DNA from 3 places in the Neobacillus sp. OS1-32 genome. Region 1 is predicted to be linked to each of the others. Evidence: riboswitches for the same ligand, from Rfam matches in the RefSeq annotation. Region 1 holds a riboswitch; each other region holds the start of a gene.

The links. A riboswitch is a leader RNA that binds a small molecule or an ion and turns the genes downstream of it on or off. The one in region 1 is predicted to bind cobalamin.
Region 2: it holds a riboswitch for cobalamin, as region 1 does, so the genes downstream of both, RCG24_RS06940 (ABC transporter substrate-binding protein) here and RCG24_RS11005 (ATP:cob(I)alamin adenosyltransferase) in region 1, are expected to answer to the same signal.
Region 3: it holds a riboswitch for cobalamin, as region 1 does, so the genes downstream of both, cobJ (precorrin-3B C(17)-methyltransferase) here and RCG24_RS11005 (ATP:cob(I)alamin adenosyltransferase) in region 1, are expected to answer to the same signal.

The regions. Positions count from the first base shown of each region.
Region 1 is NZ_CP133263.1:2,165,982-2,176,821, reverse strand. It holds gene RCG24_RS11020 (APC family permease) at 1-950, shown strand, start outside; gene RCG24_RS11015 (CBO0543 family protein) at 1,118-1,642, shown strand; gene RCG24_RS11010 (ABC transporter substrate-binding protein) at 1,785-2,732, opposite strand; gene RCG24_RS11005 (ATP:cob(I)alamin adenosyltransferase) at 2,729-3,280, opposite strand; cobalamin riboswitch at 3,518-3,728, opposite strand; gene RCG24_RS11000 (hypothetical protein) at 3,795-4,022, shown strand; gene RCG24_RS10995 (acyl-CoA dehydratase activase-related protein) at 4,032-8,285, opposite strand; gene RCG24_RS10990 (TetR/AcrR family transcriptional regulator) at 8,421-9,029, opposite strand; gene RCG24_RS10985 (acyl-[acyl-carrier-protein] thioesterase) at 9,428-10,189, opposite strand; gene RCG24_RS10980 (cytochrome b family protein) at 10,294-10,840, opposite strand, start outside.
Region 2 is NZ_CP133263.1:1,347,700-1,358,539, reverse strand. It holds gene pssA (CDP-diacylglycerol--serine O-phosphatidyltransferase) at 1-104, shown strand, start outside; gene RCG24_RS06970 (iron-sulfur cluster assembly accessory protein) at 151-453, shown strand; partial or broken gene RCG24_RS06965 (ATP-binding cassette domain-containing protein) at 549-863, shown strand; gene RCG24_RS06960 (Cof-type HAD-IIB family hydrolase) at 998-1,744, shown strand; gene RCG24_RS06955 (oxidoreductase) at 2,063-2,908, shown strand; gene RCG24_RS06950 (CapA family protein) at 2,980-4,194, shown strand; gene RCG24_RS06945 (GyrI-like domain-containing protein) at 4,436-4,900, shown strand; cobalamin riboswitch at 5,042-5,236, shown strand; gene RCG24_RS06940 (ABC transporter substrate-binding protein) at 5,423-6,388, shown strand; gene RCG24_RS06935 (FecCD family ABC transporter permease) at 6,354-7,427, shown strand; gene RCG24_RS06930 (adenosylcobinamide amidohydrolase) at 7,420-8,901, shown strand; gene cbiB (adenosylcobinamide-phosphate synthase CbiB) at 8,883-9,842, shown strand; gene RCG24_RS06920 (bifunctional adenosylcobinamide kinase/adenosylcobinamide-phosphate guanylyltransferase) at 9,823-10,410, shown strand; gene cobS (adenosylcobinamide-GDP ribazoletransferase) at 10,522-10,840, shown strand, end outside.
Region 3 is NZ_CP133263.1:2,845,984-2,856,823, forward strand. It holds partial or broken gene cobM (precorrin-4 C(11)-methyltransferase) at 1-226, opposite strand, end outside; gene cobI (precorrin-2 C(20)-methyltransferase) at 226-927, opposite strand; gene cbiE (precorrin-6y C5,15-methyltransferase (decarboxylating) subunit CbiE) at 929-2,137, opposite strand; gene RCG24_RS14145 (cobalt-precorrin-5B (C(1))-methyltransferase) at 2,134-3,228, opposite strand; gene RCG24_RS14150 (precorrin-8X methylmutase) at 3,225-3,875, opposite strand; gene cobK (precorrin-6A reductase) at 3,871-4,650, opposite strand; gene RCG24_RS14160 (sirohydrochlorin chelatase) at 4,647-5,597, opposite strand; partial or broken gene cobJ (precorrin-3B C(17)-methyltransferase) at 5,655-6,482, opposite strand; cobalamin riboswitch at 6,612-6,791, opposite strand; cobalamin riboswitch at 6,978-7,175, shown strand; gene RCG24_RS14170 (energy-coupling factor ABC transporter permease) at 7,373-8,050, shown strand; gene RCG24_RS14175 (energy-coupling factor ABC transporter substrate-binding protein) at 8,047-8,331, shown strand; gene cbiQ (cobalt ECF transporter T component CbiQ) at 8,341-9,111, shown strand; gene RCG24_RS14185 (energy-coupling factor ABC transporter ATP-binding protein) at 9,127-9,990, shown strand; gene ptsP (phosphoenolpyruvate--protein phosphotransferase) at 10,215-10,840, opposite strand, start outside.

The DNA.
Region 1 (10,840 bases):
TAAATGTCTGGAGTATGGGTAAAACCTCTAATGCAAATGCAACTCTGGTCATTTTTTCTCTCTTCCTGATTGTCGCCTTTATCGTACTTGCCTCTATTAAGCTTACCAATGGAATGGGCCAAGGAACCATTTTTACTTTAACACCTTTATATCATTCCAATGTACAACTCGGAGCGGTTTTAGCCGGGGCAACCGTTGTCTGTTTTTCCTTTATTGGATTTGATGCGATAACGATGTACGCCGAAGAGGCGGTTGATGAAAAAACACTGCCAAGAGCGATCATTTTAACGGTTTTAATCGGTGGAGCGATTTTTCTAGTTTCATCCTTTTTCGCCCAAGCCTTGTTCCCCAATCTAGCAAACTTTAAAGTAACCGACAACACTCTGCCTGAGATTGGATTGTTCGTTGGCGGCACGATTTTCAAAATATTTTTGGTTGCAGGGGGATTTGCCGCAACAGCTGCATCTGGGCTTGCCTCACATGCAAGTGTTTCTCGGCTGCTATATGTAATGGGGCGCAATGGGGTTCTCCCGAAAAAGGCTTTTGGTTATGTTCATCCGAAATTTCGCACACCGGCATTTAACGTTATTTTGGTCGGTATTGTTTCATTGCTAGCGATTACTCCTTCACTTGAGTTAATCGCATCCGTTATAAATTTTGGCGCACTCATTGCCTTTACATTCGTCAATTTGTCAGTACTTGCTCATTTCGTCTTTCACCAAAAGAAATATAAAACAGGAAAAGACTTTTTCAATTATGTCATCATGCCGCTCCTTGGAGCCGGAACGACGGGAATCTTGTGGTATCACCTAAGCGCGGATGCCCTGATTGGTGGGATTATTTGGGTCATCATTGGTTTAACTTATATGGTTATTCAATTGAAGATCTTTAAGACGAATATCACAAAAGTGAATTTTGAGGAGACTGATCAGACTTCATCACTTACATAACACGAGTGATTGGGGATAAGTGCCTGTCACTGCCTGCAATTTGTCGGGGATTCATCGATAATTTTGGGGTGGTGCAGGCACTTTTTTTGTATGTCCAATAAAAAATGTTATTTTAGGAAAATAGTGGAAATAATATAGTTAGTAATAATGTTGGAGGATGTTGCATTTTGAATGTAGTTTACGCATTAATTTGGCTGTTTGCATTTTTTAAATGGGGTGACCTTAAGAATTGGCATAAGTACTATCCTACCTATCTGTTCTTTTTGCTGGGGGATTTTTTATATCTCTATTTATTATCTGACTGTTACCCGATGTGGAAGTATAACCCGCAAGGAATCGATGAAAATATCGGATTGACTAATGCCCATGTCTCTTTCTCAATTATGGCTATTAAATATCCCACCACCACGTTTATTTACTTATCCAAATTTCCGGAAAAAAGAATCAAACAAATATTGTATATTACCGGCTGGGTATTGCTTTACATTGCTAATGAATTAGTCGATAACTTTTTTAACCTAATCAAGTATTACAATGGATGGAATCTTGCCTGGTCCATCTTGTTTAATGTCGTTATGTTCATCACCCTTAGAGTCCACTATACCCGTCCATGGCTGGCATGGCTTTTCTCTTTCGTCTTTGTTTTGTTTTTATGGAAAATATTTGATGTTCCGAACGACGTGTTTAGGTGAAATACCCTAACGTTTTTTTAAGGCAATCGTTTCAGCAAATACCTAAAATTGTAAACAGTGAGAACCAACCAGCTTTTGTAATATGATTGGTTCTCATTATTTTTTTGTATAAGAGTATTGGGAAGACCCTCGTTCCTCCAGGCTACTTGAATAGTTCAGGATAAACAGTTTTAGCTACCAGCTCTACTGCTTCGCCGATTCTTGGGCCTGGGCGGGACAGGATGTCCGGGTCTAATTGATAGACGTTATTTTTTTGAATGGCATTGATCGTTTTCCACCCTTTTCGAGCTTTGATTTCGCCAATCGGGTCTTTTGTATAATTCACCGTCGTGACAATGATCTCGGGGTTTTGCTTGACCACATCTTCTTCTGAAAGTTTTACCCAGCCTTCTTGTTTAGCAAAGACATTCTCCACCCCTGCTTTTTGCAGGATTTCCTGCTGGAATGTATTTTTTCCGGTTGTATAAATGTCTGGTGACGGGCTGATTTCGAAGTAGACCCGCTTTTGTTTCTCTATGCCTTGTAGTTTTTCTTCGACATGTTTAACTTGTGACTGAATCTCTTCAACAAGCTGTTCGCCTTTCTCTTTAACCCCCATGACCTCAGCAATTTGTGCGATATCGCCATAGACATCTTCAATAGTAGTAGCCGATTGAATCACAAAAACGGGAATGTCGGCATCTTCCAGCGGTTTAAGCGCGTTTTTATCTCCAATTGTATAGGCCAACACTACATCAGGCTTGAGTTCGATAATTCTTTCAGCATTCATTTTAACAGAATCAGATACCCGCTCAATCTTACTTGCCTCTTTTGGATAGTTATCAAAGTCAGTCACACCGATGATTTTATTACCGGCACCCAAGGCGAATAATATTTCCGTGTTGCTTGGCTGCAAGGATACGATCTTTTCCGGAACCTTTTTAAAAGTAATTTTTTTCCCTCTGTCGTCCGTTACCGAATACGAAGTTGTTTTTGCTGCGGGCTTTTGCGGATTAGCAGTAGCCGTGCTTTTTTCATTTGACTGACAGCCAGCTGCAAAAACAATCATGATGATCATAGTTAATATGCTGAGTAAATATTTCTTTTTCATTGATTTTGACCCTCCAAGTTCCTTTTTTGTCTTACTGGATAGGATTTACTGATAAATGGAATTTCTCGGATGCCGTTCTGCTTGTTGGTATAAACCGCCATCAAAAACAGGACATTCGCCAGCAAGTGAGTGTAGTCGAACAGAATTTCCGGAATTTCTTTTTCGAGACTCAGCTTATGTAGAGCTCTGACAGATTTTTTGGCTTCACTCCTGCAAGTATGAAGAACACAGGCGGCCGTCGTTCCATAAGGAAGCAGGAACTGATCAATGCGATCTTTCACCTCAGCTTCATAAAAATCATACATCATGCTTAATCGTTCTAAATCTTTCTCTTGAATGGCAAGCTTTCCCCGTGCTGAGCCATTAAGATGGTAGGCCATGGGAAGCAGATACAGTAAATCTTCGTGGATAATCGGGATATCCTTTGTTAATGACGCGGCCAAGCCAATTTTCGTCGTTAATGAATCGGTCCGGATTTCAAAATCGACGGTCGAGGCTGACTCACGCATAAAGGGATAACAAAGAAATCGCAAGTCTTTTTTTGGCATGATTACTCTCCTCCTTGTAATTTTATTTTTGTGAAACACCTGCGATATCAAGTTCCTCGGAAGAAGAGTAAGACAAATATATAAAGATGGTTTGTTTATTTAAGTTATCCGACCGACAATTTGTTTTTAAATACAAAAAAGCCGCCCAGATAAAAAATTGGCCGGCTGTAGATTCTTGCTAAAATATGTAAGAACCAGATGAAATCTGCCGTACAATCCTCTTATCTTCCGAAGAGCATAATACGTTCAAGAATAGGCAGGTCTCCTGGCTTGTGCATCATTTTACTCTAAGAACCTTCCCATTTGCCTGAAGTTGAGTCTTTGACTCTTTGACAAACAGTGGCTATTTCTTATTTCATCAGCACTTACAGTTGCGGAAACAGCTCCGGTATTTCACCGGATTCCCTATTAAGCTAACGAATTAGCAACCTATTCCCTGCAAGCTATATTCACTTAAGAAATAGTGTACACTTTATTTGCTGAAAAATAAAGAAATTTGTGGAATACTTGGAGATTGGTAGAAATTTTTGTGGTATTAATTTTAGGTGCGCCAATTGGAACGGATAAGACGCCGATTGAAAGGAGCAACGCGCCAATAGGAGCGGGAAAAACGCCAATTGAAAGGAGCAAGGCGCCAATAGGAGCGGGAAAAGCGCCAATCAAAAAGTGCAACCCGCCAATTGAAAGGAGCAGCGCGTCAATAGGAAAAAGGCACTATGTGAAAAATTCACAGAGTGCCTAACAGCCATTGTCATGATTTCATGATTAGATCATTTTCTTGTTTTAGTTTGTTTTTAGCGATATTAATCATCAGCTTGATGCGATTGACCTGGTTTACTTTGCTGATGCTAGAGTCATAGTCGATCGAAATAATGTTGGCATTTGGATATTCCTTCTTAATGCCGTTAAACATGCCTCTGCCGATAACGTGATTTGGCAGGCAGCCAAACGGTTGGACGCAAACGACATTATCAACGCCGGAGTCCATTAACTCAACCATTTCTCCCGGCAAGAGCCAGCCTTCCCCCATCTGATTGCCGATACTTAAGAAGCGTGATGCTTTTTCCGCCACTTCGGAAATTTTTAGTGGAGCTTCAAAGCGCTCGCTTGCTAACAGAGCCTCACGGATCGGACTGCGATAATATTCAATCAATTGAATCGCTACTTTTCCAATGGCAATATTCAGTTTGGATTTACCAAAGTGCTCCACCTTATATTTCCGGTTGTAAAGCCCATATAAGAAGAAATCAATAAAGTCCGGAACAACGGCTTCGCCGCCTTCTTTTTCGATGGTTTCAATCAGCTGGTTGTTGGCATATGGGTGGAATTTAACAAGTATTTCACCCACGATTCCGACCCGCGGTTTTCGCTCTGGAATCATTTCAATTTCGCTGAAATCGGCAATGATCTCATTAATCACTTTCTTATATGCGCGCATCGAGAACGCTTCTAACAGCTGCTTGCTGGATTCTAGCCATTTTTGATAAACTTTTTCGGTGCTGCCGGTGACTTTTTCATAGGGCCTGACGGTAAGTTTCAATCGCATGAGCAAATCACCGAGACAGGCGGCAATTACCATCGATTTGGCGAGCGTAGGGGAGATCTTAAATCCCGGCTGATTCTTTTTCTCCATCCCGCCGCCGTTTAAGGAGATCACAGGAACTTGAGGCATTCCGGCATTCCGCAACGCCTTCTTTAGCAGCGCGAAATAGTTGGTTGCCCGGCAGCCGCCGCCGGTTTGCGACATAATCACAGCGGTTCGGTCCAAATCGTATTCTCCGTTCTTCAAAGCGCCGACAAGCTGACCAATTGTGATGACCGCCGGATAACAGGCATCATTGTTGACATAGCGTAATCCAACCTCGACATCGGCATCTTTGACATCCTGCAATATTTTTAAATCATATCCATCGAGAGCAAACGCCTTGGCAAACAGATCAAAATGACTGGGCAGCAGCTGCGGTGCAAGGATCGTGTATCTTTTTTTATCACCTTTGGCAAATTTAGGCGGTCTGATTTTCGCTGTGTTCTGTTTATGCTGTAATTCTGGATGATTTTCTCTCTCTTCAATGGCTGCGTTTAAGGAACGAAGACGAATCCGTGCTGCTCCCAAATTGCTGACTTCATCCATCTTTATCCACGTATATAACTGATTGCTTTCCTCCAAAATTTCCTGTACCGCATCTGTTGTGATCGCGTCCAGCCCGCAGCCGAAGGAGGTAACCTGCAGCAGTTCGAGACAAGGTTCTTTTTTAACCACATCTGCCGCCTGATAAAGTCGGGAGTGATAGGTCCATTGATTGACGACATCCACCTCCAAATCCTCCGGAGCCAGCTGGACAATCGCGTCCTCGGTTAACACGGCGAACCCCAATTTATTGATCTCACCCGGAATGCCATGATTAATCGCAGGGTCAATATGATACGGATGCCCCGAAAAGACAATCCCTTTTCGCTGTTCTTTGCGTAATTGAGCAATGACTTCCTCGCCACGTCTGTGCAGCCATTCGGTATAGGCCTCTTTTTCAGCCTGGGCCTTCTTAAGAGCCCTTTTGAGTTCGACTTTTGGAATGTCCTGAAAACATTCACTCAGATTTTTCAACAGTGCGGCAGGATGATCGATCGTTAAGAATGGGTTTAAGTATGTTACTTGATTATCAATAAAGACTTTCTCCAAATTCACCCTGATCACCTCAGGATAGGAGGCCACAATCGGACAATTGTAATGATTTTGCTGGGCCTGATTTTCCCGTTTTTCAAAAACAACGGACGGATAAAAGATGGTCTTGACGCCTTTTTCAATCAAGTTCAAAATATGACCATGTGAAAGCTTGGCTGGATAACAGACAGATTCTGACGGAATGGTTTCAATCCCTTTTTCAAAAATGGCCTTACTGGAAGGGTCCGATAAAACCACCTCAAAACTTAATTCGGTGAAGAAGCGGTGCCAGAACGGATAGTTATCAAACATATTTAACACACGGGGCAGGCCGATTTTTCCTCTTTCCGCTTCATCGCCTTCAAGGCAGACACGGTTAAATACTTTATCCAATTTTTCTTCAACTAAATTGGGATATGGACTTTTTTGCTTTTGCTTTCCGGCCCCCCGCTCGCAGCGATTCCCCGTAATGAAGGACCGTTTGTCAGAGAATTTATTCACGGTAATCGGACAGTTATTCTCACATTTACCACAGCGGCGGTGGAACGTTTGCAGGGTAAAATTGCCGAGCTGTTCCACCGGTAGCAGCGAAGACACCGATTGTCCATCCCATCTTTCTTTGGCAATCAGGGCACAGCCGTAGGCTCCCATCAATCCCGCCATATCCGGACGAATAACTTGTTTACCGGTAATTTTTTCAAACGAGCGAAGGACGGCATCATTGAGGAAGGTTCCTCCCTGGACGACCACATGATTGCCGAGCTGTTCGGCTGATTTGAGCTTAATGACTTTGTAAATCGCATTGGAAATGATCGAATGTGCCAAGCCGGCGGAAATGTCGGGAATGCTGGCGCCTTCTTTTTGCAATTGTTTAACTTTTGAATTCATGAACACGGTACATCGTGATCCGAGGTCGGCTGGTGCCTCCGCCATTAAGGCCATTTCAGAAAACTCCTGGACACTTTTTTCCAACGTTTCTGCAAAACTTTCGAGGAACGAGCCGCAGCCTGACGAGCATGCTTCATTCAGTAAGATTTGGTCAATCACGCCGTTTTTGATTTTGATACACTTCATATCCTGGCCGCCGATGTCAATGATAAAGTCGACATCCGGCTGGAATTGCTTTGCCGCAGTATAGTGGGCCACCGTTTCAATTTCCCCATCGTCAATCCGAAAGGCTGCCTGAATTAATTTTTCGCCATATCCGGTTACGGTGGAACGGACAATTTTCACATCCACCGGCAGCGCTTGGTACAGAGCCGTTAAGCCTTCACGGACGGTTCCAATCGGGTTCCCTTTATTTTTTTCATAAAAACGGAACAGCACTTCATCGGTTTCACCGGTTAACACCATTTTCGTTGTCGTCGACCCGGCGTCGATCCCTAAAAAAGCGTGACCGGAATAGGCTGACAGCGGACTTTGTTTTACTTTTGCCAAGGAATGGCGGCTTTTGAATGCTTCATAATCTGCCTTTGAACGGAAGAGGGGCTCAAGCCGTTTGGACTGGTCGACATTGACAGCTTGATCCATATTCGCAAGGATTTGAATCAGTTTGTCCACTTCAATTGATTCATTATTATTGCTTTCCAGGGCCGCCCCGATCGCGACATAATAATGCCCGTCCTGACTGTATAATATATGTTCACCGGTCAGCTTTAAGGTATGTATGAAACTCTTTCTCAGTTCCGATAAAAAAGTTAACGGACCGCCTAAGAAGGCGACATTGCCGCGAATCGGTCTGCCGTTTGCAAGTCCGGCGATGGTTTGATTGACGACCGCCTGAAACACAGATGCAGCGATATCTTCTTTTCGGGCTCCTTCATTTATCAACGGCTGGATATCCGTTTTCGCAAATACACCGCATCTTGAGGCAATCGGATAGATTTTTTCTGCGCCTTTTGCCAGTTCATTTAATCCAGCGGCATCTGTATTTAGCAGGGTGGCAATTTGGTCGATGAACGCCCCCGTTCCGCCGGCGCAGGCAGCGTTCATTCGCTGCTCAATTCCGTTTGTAAGGTAGATGATCTTGGCGTCTTCACCGCCCAGCTCGATAATGACATCAATATCATTTTCGGTCGATTTTACCGCTTCCGTGCAGGCAACGACTTCTTGAATAAACGGGATACCCAGCGGTTCACATAATCCAAGGCCTGATGAACCACTGGCATTCATTTTCAGTTTTGCATAAGGAAATCGCTCAGACACCAGACGCAACAATCTTAATGTGGTCGTTTTGATATCAGAAAAATGCCGTTGATAAAATTTAAAGACAATTTCATTTTGGTTGTTTAAGGCAACGAGTTTGGCTGTTGTTGAGCCAACATCAAGGCCAACTTTCAGTTCCATGGTTCCCCTCTCCTTGAAAACATCATGTCTTTTTATAAGCTTGCTTTGGTAAAAGAAAAAGCAAAATCCTCCTTGAGAAACACACCTTTTTATTAGTTTGTTTCACGAAAAATAATCATCGGGCAACTAGGAAAATCATGTCTTTTCTGAGTTTGCATCGGAAAAATAGCGATCCAATAAAAGATCAATTCTTTTTTCCATTTCAGGAAACCGAAAACCGGTCACTTTTTCATACAATGGTTCAATCAACGCAGGCAAAAACGTTGCCCCTAATAGATTAGACATAATGATAATGAGCGTTTCCGGTTCTGTTTTGCCGATTAATTGTTCAACCGTATGCTGCATTTTCTTTATCCCGAATGCTTTCATAAAATGGATAAATTCCTTTTGACTGTCAAAAATGATGGTCCCTTCGACAAGCATTCGCTGTGCAATAAAGGGATATTGATAATAGGCATTGATGTATTGAAGCAGAAATTGCTTTAACCGCTGTCTTGGTTCGATCGAATCATCATCCAATATGGTGAACGTTTCCTTTAGGGAATCGACGAGGATTTGGATCACCGCATTGATTAACTTATCTTTGGAACCGAAATGATAATTGACAAGGCCAACGTTTACCTTTGCTTCAGAAGCAATTTTCCTCATCGTTACGCCTTCAAAGCCTTGTTTTTTAATCAGGTTCAAAGTCGCTTTGAGAATAAGCTCCTTCTTTGTGAATTCCGATTCTGTGATATTATTCATTTTTATCCCCGATTTCTGTTGTGTTTTAAACATTGTTTTAAACACTGTTTAATCTAACTATACCAATGTTTTACAAGGTGTTCATGACAACTTTTTGAACTTTTTAGCAAACTTTGCCACTAGTGGTAATGGTTAATGGAATCAGCAGAGGGTGGGCCAAGCTGGGGTCTAGTTACCCAAAAAACGAAAATGGAGATTTGTTCGGGCAGCAAGGAGCGATTTACCTATCCGAAAAAGGTCTAGGTTAGCTCAGGTCAACTGAGAATCAAAAGAAATAAAAAAGAGGTTTTAGTTTTTTCTAAAACCTCTCATTTAAGACATGATCCTGTTTTTCTAAGATTGGCGGAGCAGTTTTTTCATAAGCAGGCAGTGAACGCTCCGCAGGTGGGAGGATCAGCCTAACTGTTTTCTTTAATCGTAATGAGTGATTTGAATACCACATTATCGTCCGTTTGATTGACACCCTCTATGTATATGACATTTTCATCCACTCCTGAGGTGTCTTTAAAAAGCGTGATCGAATCACCAGGCAATGCTTCTTGATTAAAATTGAGATCAATGGTTTGAATCGTGTAGTTTTGGTGATCTGCCACCGGAAAGCAATCCATGATGTAGTCGACATATTTGGAATTGTTTAAATGACCATTAAAGTCGATGTCACTGTATCCGATGACTTTGTCGTACACTGGTTCTAACTTGCCAAAATCCTTTAGTTTTGCTAACTTTCCCGCGATGGCTCGTTTCGTTATTTTCTCCGGATAGTGAATCTGAATGAGGTCACTTCGTTTAATTTTTCGCTCTTTTATATCCATAATCACCCATTTGGATACAGCCTTGATGATTATATTCCCGCTGGCATCTTTGACAAGGTAATCACGGTCAAACTCCACCCTGGTTGGTTCCAAGGGCCAGGTTTCAATCGTAATCTCCTCATCCCAATTGGGCATCCGGAGGATATCGACGCGAATTCGGGTTAAAATCCAAGCTACCCCAAATTTCTTCTCCAGCGTTTCAATTCCAAAACCAAGGTCCGCGGAAGCCAAACTAGCGATATCTTGGAAGTAACTGAAAAGGGTGCTTAACTTTAACTGTTTGTTGAAATCAACATCTCTAAGGTCGATATGGTACTGTCTTTTAAAAATCGATGATACAGATTCCATCTCCATTACTCCTTTGCATCATGTCTTTTTATTGTACCATATCGGCATAAAAACAAGCAGTTTACCGGTGAGCCAGGGCCTGTCTAACTCTAGGGCACACGTAGTTATGAAGCAAAAATATGAATCAATCCGATTAGAATAGCCAAAGCGATCACACCTGTATGGGCGGTTCGCAGAGTTTTGGCTTTTTTATTTTTAAATAAGACTGCCCCCACGATGCCGGCAATTGCCATTAAGATAACTGCGGCTAAGCCAATCATCCCTTCACCTTCCAGTTCACCTTTGTCTAAGTACATGACAACACCATGAGTGATACTTAAGCCCAAGGCAATAACTCCGATAAAAAGATGATATTTTCCAAAAAACTTAGAGAGGGAGATAAAAAGCTTCTTCCTATCGGGGAAATTTTTTACCATGAATTTCGTCGATCTTCTGATTGGAAAAATCAGTCCCGCTGCTCCTATCGCTGCAGCGGTTCCCCAGCCAACCGTTTTACCAATATCCTCATAGTCTTTTTCATCTTTATCGTGTCCTTCATGATGTTCATACTTTTTATCGAAATCATCATCGGCTGAAACAAGGTGACTTCCTGCTGAAACAAAACCAAGAGCAAAAACAAACAACAATCCGATGAATATCACTTTATAATTC
Region 2 (10,840 bases), 820 kb from region 1:
AACAACATCGGTTTCCCTATTTTATATATGTTGCCATTCCGCTGTACATACTATTTATTGGCTACCAGTTGGTCAGATCCAAACGCAAAAGCAGTGTAAAATGAAAAATGGGGTCTGACACATACAAGTTGACGAAAAGGATGATGTAAAATGAAAGTTAAGATTAACCGGAATGCGGCTAAAGCATTAAAGAAAATGTTAGAACAAGACGATGCCCAGGGCAAGATGTTTCGCGTTTATGTGACAAATGTACATGGAGACCATGCCCATTATGATATGAGGCTGGACACCCCGACAGATAAGGATGAGGTCGTTGAAACCGATAAGGATATCTCGTTTATTCTTGAAAAAGGAAATGAGTACCTGGATGGAATATGGATTCAGTATTTTCAAGTGCCAGAGGAGGAGTGGGTGATAACGAATCCGTCAAAAGGCAGCCACCATCATCATTAAAGAGCGAAGCACTTAGGCGCAACTGGCCTAGGTGTTTTTTTGGCCAGGAAAGTATAAAAACTCCCTATCAGGCATAAGTGTAACTACGCCTCTGTCTTCGCCTTAAAGGCGGGCAAAAACAACGAATTGCCATAGCCCGGATGTTTCTAAAAAATCCGCCGATTTTAATCCTAAATGAAGCGACATCTGCTCTCGATACGGAAACGGAAATGGTCATTCAGGAGGCCTTAAATGAACTGGCGCAAAATCGAACAACCTTGATTATTGCCCACCGGTTAGCAACAATTCGCAACGCCGATCGGATCATTGTCGTAACAGAGGATGGAATTGTTGAAGAGGGGCGACACGATGAATTAATCGAGCGGGATGGCGTATTCGCCAAACTGCATGCCGTTCAGTTTCAAAATTAATCGTTTTAAAACTCTATGAATCTTCATAGAGTTTTTTTACTATAAAAATGTTATGTAAACTTATGGATTGAAACCTTTGATTGGAAGGAGCTAAAAATGTTACCCTAATAAAAGTAGAGAAAGGAGAGAGTACTATGAATGTAAATAATGGAGAAATAAAACTCATTGCATTAGATATGGACGGAACACTTTTAAATAACATTCACCAAATCTCGGCGGCAAACCGCCTTGCAATCAAAGTAGCCCAAGAAAATGGTGTAAAAGTAGTTCTTAGCACCGGGCGGTCTTACCAGACTTGTCATGAATATGCCGATTCACTCGGACTCAATTCCTATTTGGTCACCGTAAATGGAAGTGAAATTTGGGATGAACAACGCAAGCTGATAAAAAGGTTAGTGGTAAAAACAGAACTAATTGAATGGATGTGGCGGCTTAGCCAGCAATACCAAACCACCTTTTGGGCGATTAACACGGAGCGCACTTGGCATAATGAAATGCCGGAAGACTTATATTCATTTGAATGGATGAAGTTTGGCTTTATTATCAATGACCAGGTAATTAGGGAGAAGATCTTTCACGAACTTCAATCCAACGGAGAATTGGAAGTAAGTAACTCTGCACCAAATAATATCGAAGTAAATGACAAGGGGGTTAATAAGGCAAAGGGGCTGGAAATGGTCTGTGACCGCTTGGGAATTACCATGAATCATGTCATGGCCGTTGGTGATAGTTTGAATGATTTAGCGATGATTAAAGAAGCCGGCATTGGCGTGGCGATGGGTAACGCCCAGGAAGCAGTCAAGCAGCATGCAGATTGGGTTACTGCTGACAATGAAGAGGATGGCGTGGCAAAGGCCATTCGTAAATGGGTATTAAAGTAAATAATATCTTTATTGGGCGATATTCCTTTATATTTGGAATATTGTCCTTTTTAAGATGTATGTAATAATGGCTTTAAGTCAGATAACTGCGAAAAAAGATTGATTTACAGCTGCCACTGGGAGTGAAATAACCTTGGAAACTAGAAAAGTCCGCTTATTTTATGAAAGCGGACTTAAAATTTTTGTAAAGAAATATGCATATTGTCTCTGCTGAATTTTTTCGTAAATATATTTGCAGATATCGAAGGGATATCTGCAATTTTATCAATATATCTGCCTTTTGTCTGATATATTGATAAATATAGGAGGGATCTATAAATGAATCAACCAATTGCGATCGTGACCGGTTCTTCAAGCGGGTTCGGGCTTTTAACTGTTCTGGAGCTGGCCCGGTCGGGTTTTCAGGTGATTGCGACAATGCGAAATCTCGAAAAAGGCAGCGATTTATTAAAACAGGCTAAAAACCAAAATCTCGAGGCGAACATTTCCATTCACGAGCTAGATGTGACATCCGAGACTTCGATTGAAAAATTAAGCACTTTTCTCAAAACGTTAGGCAGGGTGGATGTCCTTGTTAATAATGCGGGATATGCAGCTGGCGGTTTTGTCGAGGAGCTTCCCTTAGAGGAATACCGCAGGCAATTTGAGACAAATGTATTTGGCGTTATTGCTGTGACAAAAACCGTTCTTCCCTACATGAGAAGGCAAGGCAGTGGGAAGATTATTAATATGAGCAGTATTAGCGGCATCGTGGCATTTCCGGGGTTGTCTCCCTATTGTGCCTCAAAGCATGCGCTTGAGGGCTGGAGCGAAAGCCTACGTTTGGAAATGAAACCTTTTGGTGTTGATGTTATTTTGATAGAGCCAGGGTCATACAAAACAAGTATTTGGTCAACCGGCAGGCAGGTGACGCCTTCTCAGGAAGAATCCCCGTATTTCATACTAATGAAAAAACTGGAAGACTATATTTTAGCAGGGGAAGAGGGATTTGGCGATCCAAGGGAAGTAGCACAAAAAGTTGCGGAGATTTCTACAATGAAGGAGCCGAACTTTCGGTTTCCAATCGGGAAAGGAGTTAAACTGACGATTCGCTTAAAAAATTTAATCCCTTGGAAAAAATGGGAATCCCAAGTGATGAAAAATGTTAACAAAACAAAAAACTAGCAGCTTCAAGACTTTGCGCAAGCTCGCCGCATTCCCGACTAAACTGAATCATAGAAACAAGGTAGGAAGTTATGATTAATAAACATAAAGTTATTAGTTTCATCATTTTTTTTGCTTGGATTTATCAAGCCATTTTCACCCAAACAGTTAGAGCAGAGGAAAATGTTCAAATCAGACCTAGTTCTTTTTTTCATTATTTTATTGAAACTAAGTTATTTGGGAAGTATTTCAAACCAGTATCGATCAATCCAGACAGTAGCTATCAGATTTGTCTTGCCTTGGAAAATGCTGCCAGAGAGAGTCATCAAATTGTACCGGAGGTTGACCCGAAAACTATCGCAGTGAGTAATGAACCGATTAAGCTGTCGTTTGCTGGTGATGTTATGTTTGATTGGTCGGTGAAACAAACTGTGCGCCAAAAAGGGCCTGACTATCCGTTTGTCAACATTAAGCCAGAGCTAGCTTCCAGTGATGTAAATGTCGTGAATCTGGAAACGTCGATCACCACCGGAGGCAATAAGCAAGACAAACAATATACGTTTCGGTCTGATCCGCAAGCTTTGTCCGGTTTAAAAAATGCCGGATTCCAGCTGGTCAGCTTGGCCAACAATCATTCGTTGGACTTTGGGCAATCCGGATTTGCCGATACCATCGCCAATTTAAAAAAATACAGACTTGATTATGTCGGCGGTGGATTAAACAAGCAGGAAGCATACTCCGCAAGAACCTACATGATTAAAGGAAAAACGGTCAAAATTCTGGCGTTTTCCCGGGTTCTTCCCGAAGGTTCATGGGTCGCAACAGCTATAAAACCAGGGTTAGCAAGTGGCTATGACATTCACCTGATGGAAGAAACGATTCAAAACGAAAAAGCGGCCGCTGACCTACTATTTGTCTTTATTCATTGGGGAATTGAACGGAATCGTTCGCCGGAACCGTTCCAACGAGACTGGGCAAGGAACATGATTGACGCTGGAGCTGACGGAGTCATTGGCAGCCACCCCCATGTGCTCCAGGGGTTTGAATATTATAAAGGAAAGCCGATAGCCTATTCGTTAGGCAACTTCCTTTTTCCAAACTATGTTAGAGGAAACGCAGCGCAAACGGGTATTTTGCACTTAAATATCGAAAATGAGAAAATTGGCATGTCTTTTGTCCCGTTTCGAATTTACCAGGATCGAATCGTGCCGCAAACAGCTGCTGAAAAAAACTATGTTTGGCGGGAGCTGCAAGGTCTGTCGTTTGGTAGGCTGCAAATTCAAAATGGCTCAATTATCGGCTATTGACAGTAATATGTACCGCTTACAGAGGATCACTTCATCCTCTGTTTTTTGTCGAAAAAAGATATAGGAAAATAATGTAAGAGGGCGTTGAAACAAAGTTAAACATTTATTTCCAAAACTATTTTAATTAAACGGAGTATGGAAAAAGTTTTTTTAAAATAGGGAAATTTTAAAATGTTTGCAGGAATTTATGGGATATTCAGAGAATAATAGGAATAAGATTTTTATAAAGGAGGAGGTTAAAATGGAATTTAGAATAGTAGAAAAAGAAGAGTTAAAAGTAGTCGGTATTTCATGGAATGGCACTTATTCGCAAGCCAAAATCATCCCACGCCTTTTCGATATAATGGAGAAGCGTCTTGAGGAAGTGCCTTTTCAGACAAAAGATCCGGTACTGATAGCCCCATTTCATAGCAGGGAATCGGAATTTACCTATTATGTAACCACACCTGTGGAAGAGGTTAAAGAAGTCCCAGAAGGTATGGTTGGATTTTCAATTCCACGAAAATATTATGTTCGCACCACCCATCTGGGAGGGCCGGAAGAGGTTGAAAATACATACCTGCGTCTGTTCAATTGGATGGAGGAATATGGTTATGAACAGGATCACCAGGCATTAAGTCTTGAAATCTTCCCAAAACAGCAAAATGCCGCAGGAAACCTCCAGTTTGAAATCTATCTACCGATTAAGATGTATAAAAATAACTGACATGGAGTTTGATATAAAATAGACAGTGAATAAATGAATCGAAAAGATTGTGTCGAAATTTAGAAACTTAACGTGAATAAGAAAAAAAAGTCGAAAAAACATATACAAACAAGCAGACTTTTTCTATAATGACGTTGACAAGGAAATATTCGAAAAATAGGTGTTAAAAAAATCTTTCAAAAAGATTTTGCTTAAAAGGGAAGTTTGGTGAAAAACCAACGCGGTCCCGCCACTGTAAATGGGAGCTGCCTATATCATGTCACTGTCAATTTGATGGGAAGACATAGGAAGCGATGACCATAAGCCAGGAGACCTGCCTATTTTCTTACGCCAATAAACCTACGAGGATAGGGAGGTGTGGAAGACTGGAATGCTTTTACTGATTTTTGGTAAATGAATCTAATCATACCAACATCCTCCACAGATAGGAGGATGTTTTTTTGTGGAGATGCAAACGCAGTCTTGATTAGGGTGTAAGGTACGAATAGCGCTTGTCACAATTACTAGAAGGTGGGTACAGACATGAAAAAACTATATTCATTAATACTTGCATTCATATTGATTATAGGAGTTCTTGTGGGGTGTTCCGGAAACAAAGAACAAAGCAAAGAAGACAATAAAGCGAATAATGATCAAAAAACAGAGCAGGTCTCCTTTCCGGTGACCGTAAAAGATGGTTTAAAAAATGATGTTATTATCAAGAAAAAGCCGAAAAAAATTGTCTCTTTAATCCCAAGCAACACGGAAATCTCCTATGCTTTAGGGCTAGGAGATAAGATTGTCGGAGTTTCTGATTTTGATAATTATCCAAAAGAAGTGACGAAAAAAGAGAAAATCGGCGGTCAAGAAATTAACGTCGAGAAAATTATTTCTCTAAAGCCTGATTTGGTGCTGGCACATGCATCAACAGCCCTCAATTTTAAAGATGGTATTCAACAATTGAAAGATGCCGGGATTGCCGTTTTAGTTGTCAATGATGCGCAGAACTTCGAACAAGTTTTTGATTCCATCACCATGATTGGTAAAGCAACCGGTGAAGTCACGAAAGCAGACAAACTGGTGACTAGTATGAAAGATAAGCTGGCAAAGATCAAAGAAAAGGCAGCGGGAATCAAAGAGAAGAAAAAAGTATTAGTTGAAGTTGCGCCCGCTCCAGAAATTTATTCACCAGGCAACAAAACGTTCATGAATGAAATGTTAAAAGCGATTAACGCGGAAAACATTATAAGTGATCAAGACGGCTGGGTGAAGATTGATCAGGAAGCCATGATTAAACGTAATCCGGATGTCATTCTGACAACATATGGTTACTATGTAAAAAATCCGGTTCAGCAAGTGTTAGCGAGTAAGGGTTGGGAAAATGTCACAGCTGTGAAAACTAAACAAGTATACGATGTTGATTCAGACCGAGTAACCCGTACAGGACCAAGAATTATTGAAGGAGTAGAGGATCTTGCCAAGGCTGTCTATCCGGAAGTTTTTAAATAATAAAATAACAGCCTATTTACTCGCCGGCATCTTCTTATTGCTTGCCATTTTATTAGGAATTGCCATTGGAACTGTCTCTGTTCCAATCCCGATTATTATAAAAATCATCACCGGTAATTTATTTGGCACGCTCAGAGCGGAACATATCGATCCGATGTATTCAAGCATTGTCATGAATATCCGTTTGCCGAGAGTCATCTTATCGGGTCTTGTTGGCGCCTCCCTTGCGATTGCAGGGGCGGCCTTTCAAGGGCTGCTCCGAAACCCGTTGGCAGACCCGTATACACTAGGCGTTTCGTCCGGGGCATCGGTAGGGGCCGTCATCACCTTATTTTTCAACCTTACCATTCCTTTTGTTGGTGCTTTTACTTTGCCGTTATTCAGTATTGTATTTTCCTTTATTACGATTTTTTGTGTTCTGATGTTTGCTCGTAAAATTGAACGCTCGATGCGGGTAGAAACGATCATTCTGACCGGCATCATTTTTAGCTCGTTTTTAGGTGCCATGATATCGTTGATGATTGCTTTAACGGGCGATGAACTGAGGCAAATTATCGGCTGGCTACTTGGCAGCGTCTCGATGCGCGGCTGGGTATATATTAAAATTATCCTGCCATTTTTTATCATTGGCTCGATCATCCTTATCTTCAATGCCAAGGAACTTAACGCCATGTCTTTTGGCGAAGAACGGGCCCACCATCTTGGAGTGAACGTTCAAAAACGAAAGCTAATTGTCCTTTCGGCCGGTTCGATTTTAACTGGGGCGGCAGTTGCGGTGTCAGGCACCATCGGTTTTGTCGGCTTGGTGATTCCACATTTGACGAGGCTTATTTGGGGACCGGACCATAAACATTTGCTGCCATTATCGATTTTTATCGGCAGCGGCTTTTTAATCTTGGCTGATCTGGTTTCGCGGATAATTATCTCCCCAACTGAATTGCCGATTGGCGTCATTACTTCATTAATTGGTGCACCGGTGTTTGCTGTTATTTTACTGCAGAGAAAAAGAATCGAAAGAAGTGGTAAAAATGATGCTTAGCGTACAACATGTATCAGGCGGTTATTCAGGGAAAGCAGTATTAAAAGATATTACATTCGGAGTAGAAAAAGGGGAACTGTTCGGAATCCTCGGTCCAAATGGCAGCGGTAAAACAACCCTGCTGAAAATGCTTAGCGGAATTCTGCCGTTTCAAGCAGGAGAGATTTTGATTGATGACAAACGGCTCAAAGAATACAGTCCAAAACAGTTGGCGCAAAAGGTCGCTGTTCTTTCACAGCATTCTTCGCAATCCTTCTCCTATACGGTAAAGGAAACCGTCTCGCTTGGACGATATGCTCACCAACGAGGCTTGTTTCAGACATGGTCGGACGAGGATGAAGCGGTTGTTCAAAGAGTGATGCAGCATATCGGCGTCTCCACGTTACAAAACAAAAACATCCAAGAACTATCCGGCGGTGAAAAACAAAGGGTGTTTCTCGCCCAGGCATTGGCCCAGGAACCGGAAATCTTATTGTTAGATGAACCCACGAACCACCTGGATTTATCCTACCAAAAGGAATTATTCGACCTGCTCAAACAATGGACAACCGAGAATCATTTAACGGTAATATCGATTTTCCATGATTTAAACCTTGCTGGTCTTTATTGTGACCGCTTGCTTTTGCTCGAAAAAGGCGTTATCAAAGTCAATCGCGAACCTAATGAGGTATTAAGAGAAGAAACCATTCGCGCTGTCTATCGAACAAATATTCATAAATTCCCTCATCCAAAGGTGGCCGCCCCACAAATGGCGCTGCTGCCAGAACGGCAAAAATCAGCACAACTGGTTGTCATTCAAGAAGGTATGTTACAGCAAGCTGATGAATTAATCTTCTTGAAGTCCCCTGTGCCGTTAAGAACGATGTCCTCAGGTGTGATTGGTTCGGGAACTGGCTGGTATCAGGCTTTTGTTAACCGTCATGTTGATAAAGATTATAACTGCAGTGATTTTCGCCAAGATATGGCCGATTTCCTACGGAAAAACGGATTTGAACCATCTGAAACAGTTGGAATGATGACTGCCGTAACGCTTGAAGATGTCGAATATCAAGTTTTCGAAACTGATGGCTTTTCTCTCTTTGCCGTCGTGACCGCCGGTGTTGGAAATGCCGTTGATGCCTCCAAAAGCGAGCTGCACACATTTGAAATCGTGCCCGGGACGATTAATACATGGGTTTTTGTCAATGGTGACCTGAGCGAGGAAGCGTTTATTCAAAGTATTATGACGGCAACCGAAGCGAAAGTGAAGGCACTGCATGATTTACAGGTAGTCGATGAAGTGACGGGAACGATTGCAACCGGCACATCCACCGACAGCATTCTTGTGGCAGCAACGCAAACCGGCATGGCACTAGATTTTGCCGGAACGATCACCCCTTTAGGGAAAATGATTAGTAAAGCAGTTTATCAGTGTACAATAAAAGCCATTCAAAAATCGCAAAAGAGGAAAAAAGCATGTTCGGCTATCATTTAATTTCGATTACGATTGCTTATGTTATTGACAAGCTGATTGGTGACCCTCCAAATTGGCCGCATCCGGTCCGCTGGATGGGGACATTGATTGCATTTTTGGAGAAACGATGGAATCGGGGCCGTGCGAAAAAAAGCAAAGGTGTAGCCATGCTTGGTAGCGTTTTATTGATAAGTTTTACCATTACTTTATCTGTGGTTTTGGCCGCTTATACAATCCATCCGCTTGTCGGGATGATCGTCGAAGCCGTCATCATTGCCACCACTATTGCCGAAAAAAGCTTAAAGGAGGCCTCAATTGAGGTGTATCAGCCGTTAACAGCAGGCGACCTCACGGAAGCTCGGAAAAAGCTCTCCTATATTGTCGGCCGGGATACAGACAACCTGAACGAAGCGGAAATTGCCAGGGGAGCGATCGAAACGGTTGCGGAAAATACAAGTGATGGTGTCACAGCCCCGTTATTTTGGGCGTTGATTGGCGGTGCCCCGCTGGCGATGGTTTACCGGGCGGCTAATACATGTGATTCCATGGTGGGATATATGAATGAGCGCTATAAAGAGTTCGGTTGGGCGTCAGCGAAATGGGATGATCTTCTCAATTGGATTCCCAGCCGGTTAACTGGAATGATCATGCTGCTGGGCAACCGTCCCGAGAGCATGAGTTACAAGAAAGCGTGGTCGATTTTATTTCGTGATGCCAAAAGACACCCAAGTCCCAACAGCGGCTGGCTGGAGGCGGCTGTTGCCGTCATCTTAGGTATTCAGCTCGGCGGAAAGAATTATTATAAGGGTTACGCGTCAGATCGGGCAAAAATGGGGGAACCACTATCCCCGATTAAGGCCGATCATATTTTAAAGGTAAATGCGATACTGGCTAAAACCGCTCTGTTATTCATCCTAGTATTATGGCTTGGAGGTGGCAGCATTGAATTTTTTATTTCCTGATACTTCTCTAATATTCATCACTGGCGGAGTAAGGAGCGGCAAAAGCAGCTTTGCCGAAAGACTTGCCGAAAAAGTGGCAGTAGAAACAGGCGGGCAGCTTACCTATCTTGCCACTGGCATCGCTACCGATCCCGAAATGGCAGCCAGGATTACCAAGCATCAACGAGATCGCGAAACAGCGGAACTTCCATGGAAAACGCTGGAGCAAGCTATCCATATTGGGGACGTTGCTTCGTCAGTAAACGATCATGATATTATCCTGTTGGATTGTGTAACGACCCTCTTGAATAATGAATTATTTTATAAAAACCAAGCCTGGGATGCTGCTTTTTTAGCAACGGTAAAAGATAGGATTGTCAGCGGGATCTGCGCGATAAAAAACCGGGCAAAAGCGATGATTGTCGTCAGCAATGAAGTATTATACGAACCGTATTCTGCGAACGAACTTGTTTTTACATATGGGCACTTGCTGGGGCAAATTCACCAACAATTAGTTCAGCTTGCTGATCAGGCCTATTTAATTGAGGCAGGGGTACCGCTGATTATGAAATCAGCGGTACGACAATGAATCGATCAATGCTTTACGAGCAGCTTAAAAGATTCGCTTGGAGTGGTCGTTGCAACAACATCAAGTAACCTTAGTGAATGAACCAAACACCGATTAGTGAGGCAAGATATGATGAAATTTATCAGAGGCTTTTTGATAGGCGTTCAATTTTTTACAGCGATTCCAATCAGCAAACAATTTCCGATGGATGAAGACCACCTGAAACGAACGATTCAAGCTTTTCCACTGCTTGGATTAGGGCAGGGAATGATCTATTCCTTCCTATTATATATACTGATTGAAAATACACCTTTTTCCCATTTGGCTGCTGCTTTCCTGTTATGGTTGGTAACGATTATTTTGACAGGTGGCATCCATCTCGATGCCTGGATGGATGTCAGCGATGCCTATTTTTCCTATCAGGATCAAGCCAGAAGACTTGAAATAATGA
Region 3 (10,840 bases), 680 kb from region 1:
CCTTTTTTCCCTCCAGCAAACACACTTCCATCATATCTACGATTTCTTCCAGATGAAGCGGAGCTGTTTTTATAATTTTCGCATGTGGCTTGACTTCTGTCAGCAGCGCATCATTCACAAGCGAATCAGCATAAAAAATGGCATCTGCTTCCTTTAGAAGCTTTAACCCCTTGACAGTAATTAAATCCGGGTCCCCGGGACCAGCTCCAACAATAAATAGCTTCATTACTTTCTCACCACCATCAGCGATAAATATTCCAACTCCACTCCTGCGAGTTCATTGGTTTTCCAAATGATCTCATCTTCAGAGGTCACTTTTGTGACGACATATGCCCGATCCAGTAAGTTCAGGTCTTTCAGCACCTGTAACATCAGGTCTTTTACTTTGGCTACTTTTATAAATATGATGCAATCATGGTCATTGATGGCCTTTTTCATCTTATCGTAGTCATCGCAAGCCGGAATAATCGCCACATGGTCTTCACCGTCAGCTAGCGGGATACCGAGCCTTGCTGCGGCTCCACCCATGGAAGTAATCCCCGGTACTATTTCAATAACCGCTTCCGGGTGTCTGTCTCTCATTAGATTCATCATAAAGATAAAGGTACTAAACAGGAGAGGATCTCCTTCTGTTACAAAAGCCACATTTTTCCCTGCGGCCAGCTTCTCCCAAATTTGTTCAACAGATTGTGACCACTTCTGATTCAGTTCTTCGGGGTCTTTAGTCATTGGAAAAATCAACCCCAACATTTCCTTTTCCTTTTGGTCAATATATGTGTCGACAATATAATAGGCATAGCTGTTGTGACCGTCTCGTTTTTTTGGGAAAGCAATCACAGGGGATTCCTGTAAAATTCTCGCTGCTTTAACCGTAATCAATTCTGGATCTCCCGGTCCAACTCCCAATCCATATAACCTGCCAAGCATATTATGATTCTCCCTCCCGAGTACCGGTAATAATGTAAATAGGGTTATAGGCTGCAAATCTTGTTAACTGCAGTACCGGCTTGCTTTTTGATATTTGTACAAGGGTGATGCTCACGGAAAATTTTCGTTCTTTCAACATTGTGACGGCATCATTTAGTTTTTCAATAGTGGCTGCATTGATGACAATTTTTCCGCCAGGTCTCAGCCGATCACAGCAAACATCCAATATTGGCGAAAGAGCATCTGAAGCCCCGCCAATAAAGACCGCATCAGGGTCAGCGAATGGCGACAGCCCATCCGGTGCCTTTCCATGGACAAGCGTTAGATCGGCGCGAAATTTCATCATGTTTTTTTGGCAATTCGCCAAGTCATTGATGTTTTTCTCAATCGCATAAACTATCCCTTCTCTGGCAATTCTTGCAGCTTCGATGGCGAGTGAGCCGGTACAGGTTCCGATATCCCAAACGATACTGTCCGCTTGTAAACCGAGTGCAGCCAAAGAAAGAAGTCGCACTTCCTTTTTGGTCATGAGGCCTTTTTCCGGCTTTCGCTGGAAAAACTCTTCATCATTTATCCCGACCGGCCAACGTGGTGCTAATCCTGACTTTTTCAGAATCACAATATTTAAGGGAGAAAATTCCTTCTTCCTTACTTCCTCCAGGTTATACCAGCCTGACTTTTCCGTTTCACTGCCAAGGTTTTCCGCAACAAAAAGACGGTACTCGTTCATCCCAAATGATAATAAGTAGTCGGCCAGGGCCACGGGGGTGTTTACTTTATCCGTCAAGACAGCGACCTTTGATTTTCCATCAATCCGCTGTGCCAGTCCCTTCATCGATCGTCCATGAATGCTGGTGACATAAGCATCCTGCCAAGGCTCACCTATTTTAGCAAAAGCAAGCTGAATCGAACTGACATGAGGATATATTTCCAACCCTATACTGCTTGAGAGCTTGTTACCAATACCGTAAAACAAGGGATCCCCGGAAGCCAGGATGACTGTATTTTTCGGTTCCTTTTGCAATCGTTCCAGAAGCTGTTCCAAATTGCCCTTGATCGCTACTATTTCACCTTTATATTGGGGGAAAAAAGCTAAATGGCGCTCCCCGCCTACTAATCTCTCACTTTCATCAATCCATCTCTGATAAATGGGCAATAAGCTTTCCGGGCCGCCGTCTCCAATTCCGATTAATTTAACAGACTGGTTCATTGTCGTTCCGCCTTTCCTAAGAAGTCACCTGAAAGGGTATAAAGGCTTGTTTCCACCTTCAGTCCACCACCAATTTCAGCCAAAGCTGATTGGCAGCAGTATTCACATATTAACTGAAAGAACTGGTAATTCCCGATCCTGATCATGATTTCAGCCACTTTTGCGGCTGTATTGGCCCGGACAATGTCCGGCAGAATGGTTTCTTTTACTCCTGCTTCTTTGGCAATTTGGGCAAGAAAGGAAAAATTTATCTCAATCTTTCTCGCATGGACGTTCATTTTCCCTTGCGCAATTTTGGAAAACTTGCCAACCATTCCGACCAGCGATACCTGCTTGATCCCTTGCTGCTTACATTCTTTAAGGGCAAATCCAACAAAGTCACCCATTTCAATAAAAGCTACTTGCGGCAGGTAGGGATACTGTTTCATCGCATATTTTTCACTACGTCCTCCAGTCGTTAAGACGACATGCTTACAGCCTGCTTTTCTAGCTACCTTGATCGCCAAGGAAATGCTTGCTGTATAGGCCTCTGCTGAAAAAGGGACGACGATTCCACGGGTCCCCAATATCGAGATGCCGCCAATAATCCCCAATCTTCCATTAAGAGTTTTTTTGGCAATTTCCTCGCCTTTTGGAACAGAAATCATAATTGATACACCGTCCCCCACACCATACTGCCGCAAGATCTCTCCCGCCGCTGCTTCAATCATTTGTCTTGGGACGGGATTGATCGCCGCCTCTCCTACAGGAATTGGAAGACCTTCTTTGGTGACGCGTCCTACACCCTTGCCTCCATCTAAAGCAATTCTGTCATTTTTCCTCCAGGAAACGGTTGATTGAATGAGCGCACCATGTGTGGCATCGGGATCGTCACCACCATCCTTCATAATTCCCGCGGTTACTTGGCCCTTGGAAATGACCATTTCCTCAATGGTGAATTTCACCTGGTTACCGGCAGGAATCAAAATTGTCACTTCTTCTTGGCTTTCCCCGGTAATCAAGGCGATTAAAGCTGCCTTCGTCGCTGCGGTTGCACAGGCTCCCGTTGTATATCCAAATCTAAGTGGCTGGGTCTGTTGATCTAACATCATTCCACCCTTTCTGCCATAATGGCAATGGCATTTACGGCTGCAACAGCAACCGTACTCCCGCCTTTCCTCCCTTGATTGGTAATAAACGGAATATCTAATTTCATCAGCTCTTCCTTTGATTCTGTTGCCGAGACAAAGCCGACAGGGAACCCAATGATCAATCCCGGCTTTGGTGCCCCCTGTTTTATCAGACGGATTAATTCCAGCAAGGCAGTTGGGGCATTTCCGATTGCAAAAATACCACCTTCCGCTTCCTTTATCCCTTTTCGCATGGCGACAATGGATCTGGTAACATTTAAAGCACGTGCTTCCTTGACAACTCCTTCATCAGTAATATATTCATGGACCGAACAGCCAAATTTTTCAATTCGGCGTTTGTTAATCCCGGCACTTACCATCTTGATATCGGTAACAATTTTTTTCCCCGTTTTGATCGCACGGATCCCGGCCTGAATGGCATCGTGATGAAATCGTAAGCTTTTCCCCAGTTCAAAATCGGCTGTGGAATGAATGACCCTTTGAACGATCGGGTATTGTTCCGCTGTATAGGAGTGACTGCCAATTTCCTCGTCAATTATTTCAAAGCTTCGGCCCTCAATTTTTTGTGGTTGAATGGTATATGGTTTAAACTCCGTTTTAAAATCAATCATGGTTCCCTTCCCTTTCTACACCTTTTAAATGATGAATCACGTCTTCAAACGTCCAATATACGGTTCCATAATCGACAGTAGGGCGTTTGATGATGATCGTATCAATTCCCAGCTCCAAAGCAGCTGTCAGTTTCTCTTCTAAAGACCCGACTTTTCCGCTTTCTTTTGTAATCATCACCGTTGTCTTATATAACGCAAACAAGGCTTTGTTAAATTCCTTCGTAAATGGCCCTTGCATCGCCACGATATTCTTCTGGGGAATGTGTAGCCTTTCACATGTTTCCAAGTTCTCTTTTTGCGGAAGGAGACGGATCACCATTCTGACATCTGGCAATGGAAGAAGCTTATCGGCGAACACTGGAAGCGTCTTGCTTCCGGTTGTCAAAAATACCACCCCTTTTTTCCTTGCAGCAAGTTCTGCTGCTTCTTGATAACTATCGACATAGGAGATGGAGGGGTTGTTTATCCTTACTGATTCCCGTTCAAAGCGGATATAAGGAATCCCACAATGCTTGGCAGCCGCAATCGCATTTATACTGGCTTCTTCCGCAAAGGGATGACTGGCATCGACAATGGTGGTGATCTGATTTTGGGCAATAATATCTTTCATTTTCTCCGCCGTTAACCTGCCAACTCGTACGGAAATTTCAGCATCGTGCCATTCTTTTGCCGCATTGGGCGATACCACCGTCGCGATTTGGGAAAAGCCTCTTGCTTTTATTTGGAGCCCCAGATCCCGAGCATCACTTGTACCGGCAATCAGTAGAATCATCGGTTACCGCAGATGTCTTTTTGACTATTATGTCCATCGTGATGTTGGCTTTCGCCATGTTGACAATGATCATGGTGGTGATCATGATGATGCACGTGGTCATGATGGTGTCCTGGCTCATGATGATGATGGTGGTGCCCCGTATGCTTGCTTGCTTCAAAACGATATTGACAGGTATCACAATTCATTCTGACATCTTCCTTAAGTGCCTCATTGATTCGTTCTTTTAAAATAACTTCCAAGTTTGGATGAAAGCCAAAAAAACCCGCAAGTTTAAACTGACAATCAGGATATTTTATTTTTAATTGCTCTACCATTCTTTCAAGTTCCTTGATTAATACCCCCGTAAATAAGAAGTAGGGAAGAATGATAATCTTTTTGGCTTCAAGCTTTATTAAGCGGTTAATTCCCTCTTCTACTGACGGATCTGTCACGGCAAAAAAGGCGGTTTCAACCCATTTATAATCGAGCTGTTCCCATAATAATCGGGAAATTTTGTATAAATCACTATTGGCATCAGGATCACTTCCGCCTCTGCCAACGACAAGCACAGCGGCTTTGGGATCTGGATTTCTTAGTTCCTCACCACACTCCTCAAGCCGTGTCTGACATATTTCGAGCGCAGCCGGATGGATTCCAATCGGTCTGCCGTAGCTAAAATGAATATTAGGATATTTCTTTTTTGCCTGATCAATGGCATTTGGAATATGGATTTTCGAATGACTGGCCTGCAGCAGCATGATGGGAATCAGCGCAACTTCTTCCGCTCCCTTGGCCACGCAATTTGCAATGCCTTGGTCAATCCCTGGTGCCTCAAGCTCCAAAAAACAGAGTTCCAGCAGAAGTGCCGGATCTAATGAATGGTTCAAATTATGTATAACTCGGCGGACTTGATCATTTGCCTCTTGGTCGCGGCTTCCGTGGGCCACCATTAAAACAGCTTTCACGATAATTCCTCCCCAAAATAACTTTCTTTGTGACCACTTTACTTAATCGGCTTGTCCTTGATGAAGTGCCCATGGTTCATGTTCAGATTTCAGTCTTTCATGTTTAACTAGAGCTTGCTCCGCATCAGTTAGGGAGTATTTTTTTTCATAACCTCTTGGGGTAATCATCTTGTTATCATGAACAAAGGTTGCAGAGTTTCCAATAATGACGGTGGTAAGCATGCCAATTTCATGGTCCAGCATTTCCTTTAAATTGGTGATCACAATTTGTTGCTTTTGCCGATAAGCACTTTTCACCAATCCCACTGGTGTATCAGGTGATTTATATTTTAATAGAATTCTTTGTGCCTCTTCGATTTGACGTGTCCTTTTCCCGCTTTTGGGATTATAAAGCGCAATAACAAAATCGGACATTGCCGCGGCCTCTAAACGTTTTTCAATGATCTCCCACGGGGTTAAGTGATCGCTTAAACTTACGGTGCAGGAATCATGCATGATCGGGGCTCCCAATAAGGACGCACTTGAGTGAATCGCGGAAACACCTGGAATAATTTCTACTTCAACTCCTGTCTTGCCAGACCACCCTTGCTGGGTCAGCACCTCATATACCAGACCGGCCATTCCATACACACCGGCATCACCACTTGAAACCACAGCTACCTTTTTCCCGGTTTTGGCCAACTTGACAGCTTCTTGTGCCCGTTCCACTTCCTCCGACATTCCCGTACTGACGATTTCCTGTGTGGTAATTAAGTCTTTAATAAGGTTCACATAGGTTTTATAACCAACGATGAAATCACTCTCTCTTACGGCATCTATCGCTCGTTTTGTCAAATGCTCCATACTTCCCGGACCGCAGCCAATCACAAATAATTTTCCCTTCATCATTTCCCCTCCATCTTTTCCTTTCAATACAAAAAAGCCTTAGTCCATCGGAGGTGGCTAAGGCTTTTTAACAGTAGCGAATGATACACGTCTTTAACTGCAACGCTATCACTATTCTTCCCTCCGAAGAACAAGATACAACGTAAAAGCAGGTTTCCTGGCTTCGCTTCATCCTACTCTTGTCCCTTCCCGGTTTTCCAGTGGAATTCTACAATTTCGTTTGCGTTACAGTAGCGGGGGCTGCATCGGTTTCTAACCGATTTCCCTTTTATCTCCTTAAAACGGAGCACTTTTACGTATTACCTATTCACTTTTTTAAAGGTCAGTATCATTAAACAGCAACATTTGACAATTAACAAGTGAACAATTTTTGTCAAAAAATTCACAACTGGCTAGAACTTAGATATGACTTGTTATCGAGGGATTTTTGAACTTTCTGTCACAAATATTCCATGGACAACTCGAAAAACACAAGGCTATACTTAGTGATAACAATTTAATCATGGGAAAACGGGTGTTGATTAATTAATCAACGTAAAAGGGAAGCTGGTTAAATTCCAGCACGGTTCCCGCCACTGTAATTTGGAGCAGTCCGCAAGAAGGCCACTTAGTCAATTTAAAACCTTGACTAGGGAAGGCGCGGTTCTGCGATGACAATGAGTCAGGAAACCTGCCTGTTTTTCAAGTTTTAACTGCCTACGGGATATAGGTATGTTCAAAATGTCACAAAGCCAAAGCATTCTGAACTAACCTAACGTTCAGAATGCTTTTTTTTACAATTTAAAGGAGTGAGAGAAGTGAAGAAAAAACCTTTTCGGAGGACTGTCCCCATTTTAGTATTAGCGGCTACGATCTATTTTTGGCTTAATTCGTATCAATCGGCTTATGCCATGCATATTGCTGAAGGATTTCTGCCATTGAAGTGGGTGATCATCTGGTGGGCTATTTACCTTCCTTTCCTTTTTGCCGGAATGAAAAAAATTCACAAGCTTGTTGCCGATGCACCTGAAGTGAAAATGATGCTAGGTCTGTCCGGCGCCTTTGTCTTTGTGCTCTCGGCCTTAAAATTGCCCTCTGTTACCGGGAGCAGCTCCCATCCGACAGGAACGGGTTTAGGCACAGCCTTATTCGGTCCCATTGTCATGAGCGTACTTGGATTCATTGTTCTGTTATTTCAAGCTCTTCTGCTTGCTCATGGAGGGTTAACAACGCTCGGTGCAAACGGGTTCTCTATGGCGGTTGCCGGTCCGTTTGTTGCCTATTGGATCATACAGCTAGGAAAACGTCTCGGCCTGTCTTTCCGTGTCTCTCTTTTTACGGGAGCCTTGTTAGGTGATTTGGCTACTTATTCTGTTACTTCGTTCCAATTGGCATTAGCCTTTCCTGCGGCAACGGGTGGAGTGGCAGCGTCTTTTTTGAAATTCTCCAGCATTTTCTTAGTTACACAGCTGCCGCTTGCTATAAGTGAAGCTATCTTGACGGTCATCGTGATGAATTTACTATTTAAATACAATACTCAAGTATTAAAACTATTAAAAGTTCCTTTCAGAGAGGAAGCTAACCTATGAAAAATAATGCGTTTTTAATTCTTGTTTTTATCTTCATTACTGCTATTCCGTTTTTCATCCATGGTCAAGCGGATTTTTCCGGGACGGATGGACGAGCAACCGATATTGTCCATTCTCTGAAGCCAAATTATAAACCGTGGGTCAATTACCTTTGGGCCCCGGCAAGCAGTGAAGTTGAAAGTTTCTTATTTGCCGGTCAAGCTGCTATAGGTGCCGGTGCCATCGGTTTTATTATCGGGACCTATCGAGAGCGCAAAATTCATGACAAGGATATGAAGTGATATATAGCGATGTTGTTAATTGACCAGTACGCCTACCATAACCGTTTCAGCGATATTCACGCCTTTGACAAAGTTACTTTTTCGCTGTTTATGCTTTTGTTCTCTTTATTCGCAAGAGACATGAAGGTAAGTTTCACAGTTTTTCTGATTTCGAGTATCATGATCCTTCTGGCAAGGATTCCTATAAAATATTACATAAAATTATTAGTTCTTCCGATTACTTTTATTCTCTTGGGATTAATTCCTCTAATGGTTAATTTCTCCCTGAATGCGATACCCGGCAGCGAAATTATTTTTGATATTTCAATGGGGAAACTGTTCATCTATGTAGATATGTCGAGTGTAAGGGCAGCCTTTCAACTATTTATGGTTTCTATTGGCAGCATTAGTTGTTTATACCTGCTCATTTTAACCACGCCACTCGTGGAAATTCTATATTTATTAAAAAAGTGGCGGATCTCTCCGCTTTTCATTGAAATGATTGCGATCACTTACCGTTTTTTATTTACACTAATTGAAACGGCTGCGGAAATTTACCATTCGCAGTCTTCCAGGCTGGGGTATACTTCGTTTAGAACTGGCTTAACCTCTTTGGGATACTTAACGACTGCCTTATTTTTAAAAAGCTTTCAGAAAGCGGCTAAGCTACATCAAGCTGTCGAATCCCGTGGCGGATATGGAGAGTTTATCGGCAGTGAAAGAGAGTACAGCCTTTCCTTACTAAATTTGGGTGTTTTTATGATTGTCCTGTTATTGCTCGTTTTGCTATTCACCTTTTAAGGAGGAACCCCTTATATGACAACACCTATTATCACAACTAACAATCTTATTTATCGTTATGGGGATGGTACGGAAGCATTAAAGGGGATTTCCCTCACCTTAAACCAAGGAAAAAAAATAGCCATCCTCGGGAACAATGGAGCAGGAAAATCCACTTTCTTTTTACATTTGAACGGAATTCTTAAGCCTTTATCAGGGTCAATTACCTTTAAAGGGGAGAGGATCCAGTATACGAAGAAGTATTTACAGGCGCTAAGACAAAAGGTAGGAATCATTTTTCAAAATCCGGATGAGCAATTATTTTCTCCAACTGTATTTGAAGATATCTCCTATGGGCCGCGAAATTTGGGACTGACCAAAGATGCCATCGAACGCTTGGTTCACTGGGCGATGAAAGAAACTGGAACTTTAGAACTGCAAAAAAAAGCCACTCATTCCTTAAGTATTGGCCAAAAAAAGCGTGTTTCCATTGCCTGTGTGCTTTCCATGGACCCCGAACTCCTAATCTTGGATGAACCAACTGCCGGTCTGGACAGCTATTATGCGAAAAAGATTATTAATCTTTTAAATCAAATTAACCGTGATGGAAAAACCATTGTCCTCTCGACCCATGATATCAATTTTGCTTTCGAATGGGCGGATGAGATTATTATCTTACATGATGGCAAAGTTCTTGGAAATGGGGGAAGGGAGGAAATATTTCTCCAGAAAGACCTTTTTCAAAAGGCAAACCTAGAGCGGCCGATGATTCTCGACCTTTATCAATTTCTTATTGACAATGATTACTTTCCTACACAAAAACAAATCCCGCGGACAAAAGAAGATCTTTTGAAGCTGTTGTCAATCAGTACAAGTCGTATCTTGAAGAATGGTCAATAATCACAAAATACCCACCCCTCATAAAATAATCTAAACCAACTTTTGCTGTTCAGTTTATAAAAGGAACAACCCCCTCTATCCAGGCGTATTATCGGAGGGGGCTGTTATTCATTAGAAATGATTCTAAATAAAACGGAAATTTCCTAATAGTTCTAGCCTTCTTTGAACGAATTCTACATTTTCTCTTTCTAAGATTATTGATTTTTTTAAACAACCATCTTTACCTATTTTGTTGCTTGGTGTACAGCTTCCATTACTTGACTCGTGGTTTGCATTTGCAGCACGGTCTTGGTAAGCTCCTCCATAGCCGTTTTTTTCAATTTGCGAATTTGTGAACGTGCTCTCAGAATCGATGTAGCACTCATTGAAAATTCGTCAAGACCGAGACCAAGAAGAAGTGGGATGGCGGTTTCATCGCCGGCCATTTCGCCGCACATACCTGCCCATTTTCCTTCAGCATGGGCTGCATCAATTACCATCTTTACCAATCTTAAAATCGATGGGCTATATGGCTGATACAGGTAAGATACACCCTGATTCATGCGGTCCGCAGCCATCGTGTATTGAATCAAGTCGTTGGTACCGATGCTGAAGAAATCAACCTCTTTAGCAAATTGATCGGCTAACACGGCTGTAGAAGGGATTTCCACCATGATTCCCAGTTCAATCTGGTCGGAAACTTGCTGCCCGTCCGCAAGCAGTTTCTGTTTTTCCTCGGTAAATATTTTCTTTGCCTCCCGGAACTCATCAAGGGTTGCAATCATCGGGAACATAATTTTTAAATTGCCATAATTGCTGGCCCGCAGCAAGGCACGCAGCTGTGTCCGAAAAATATCCTGTTCGATTAAAC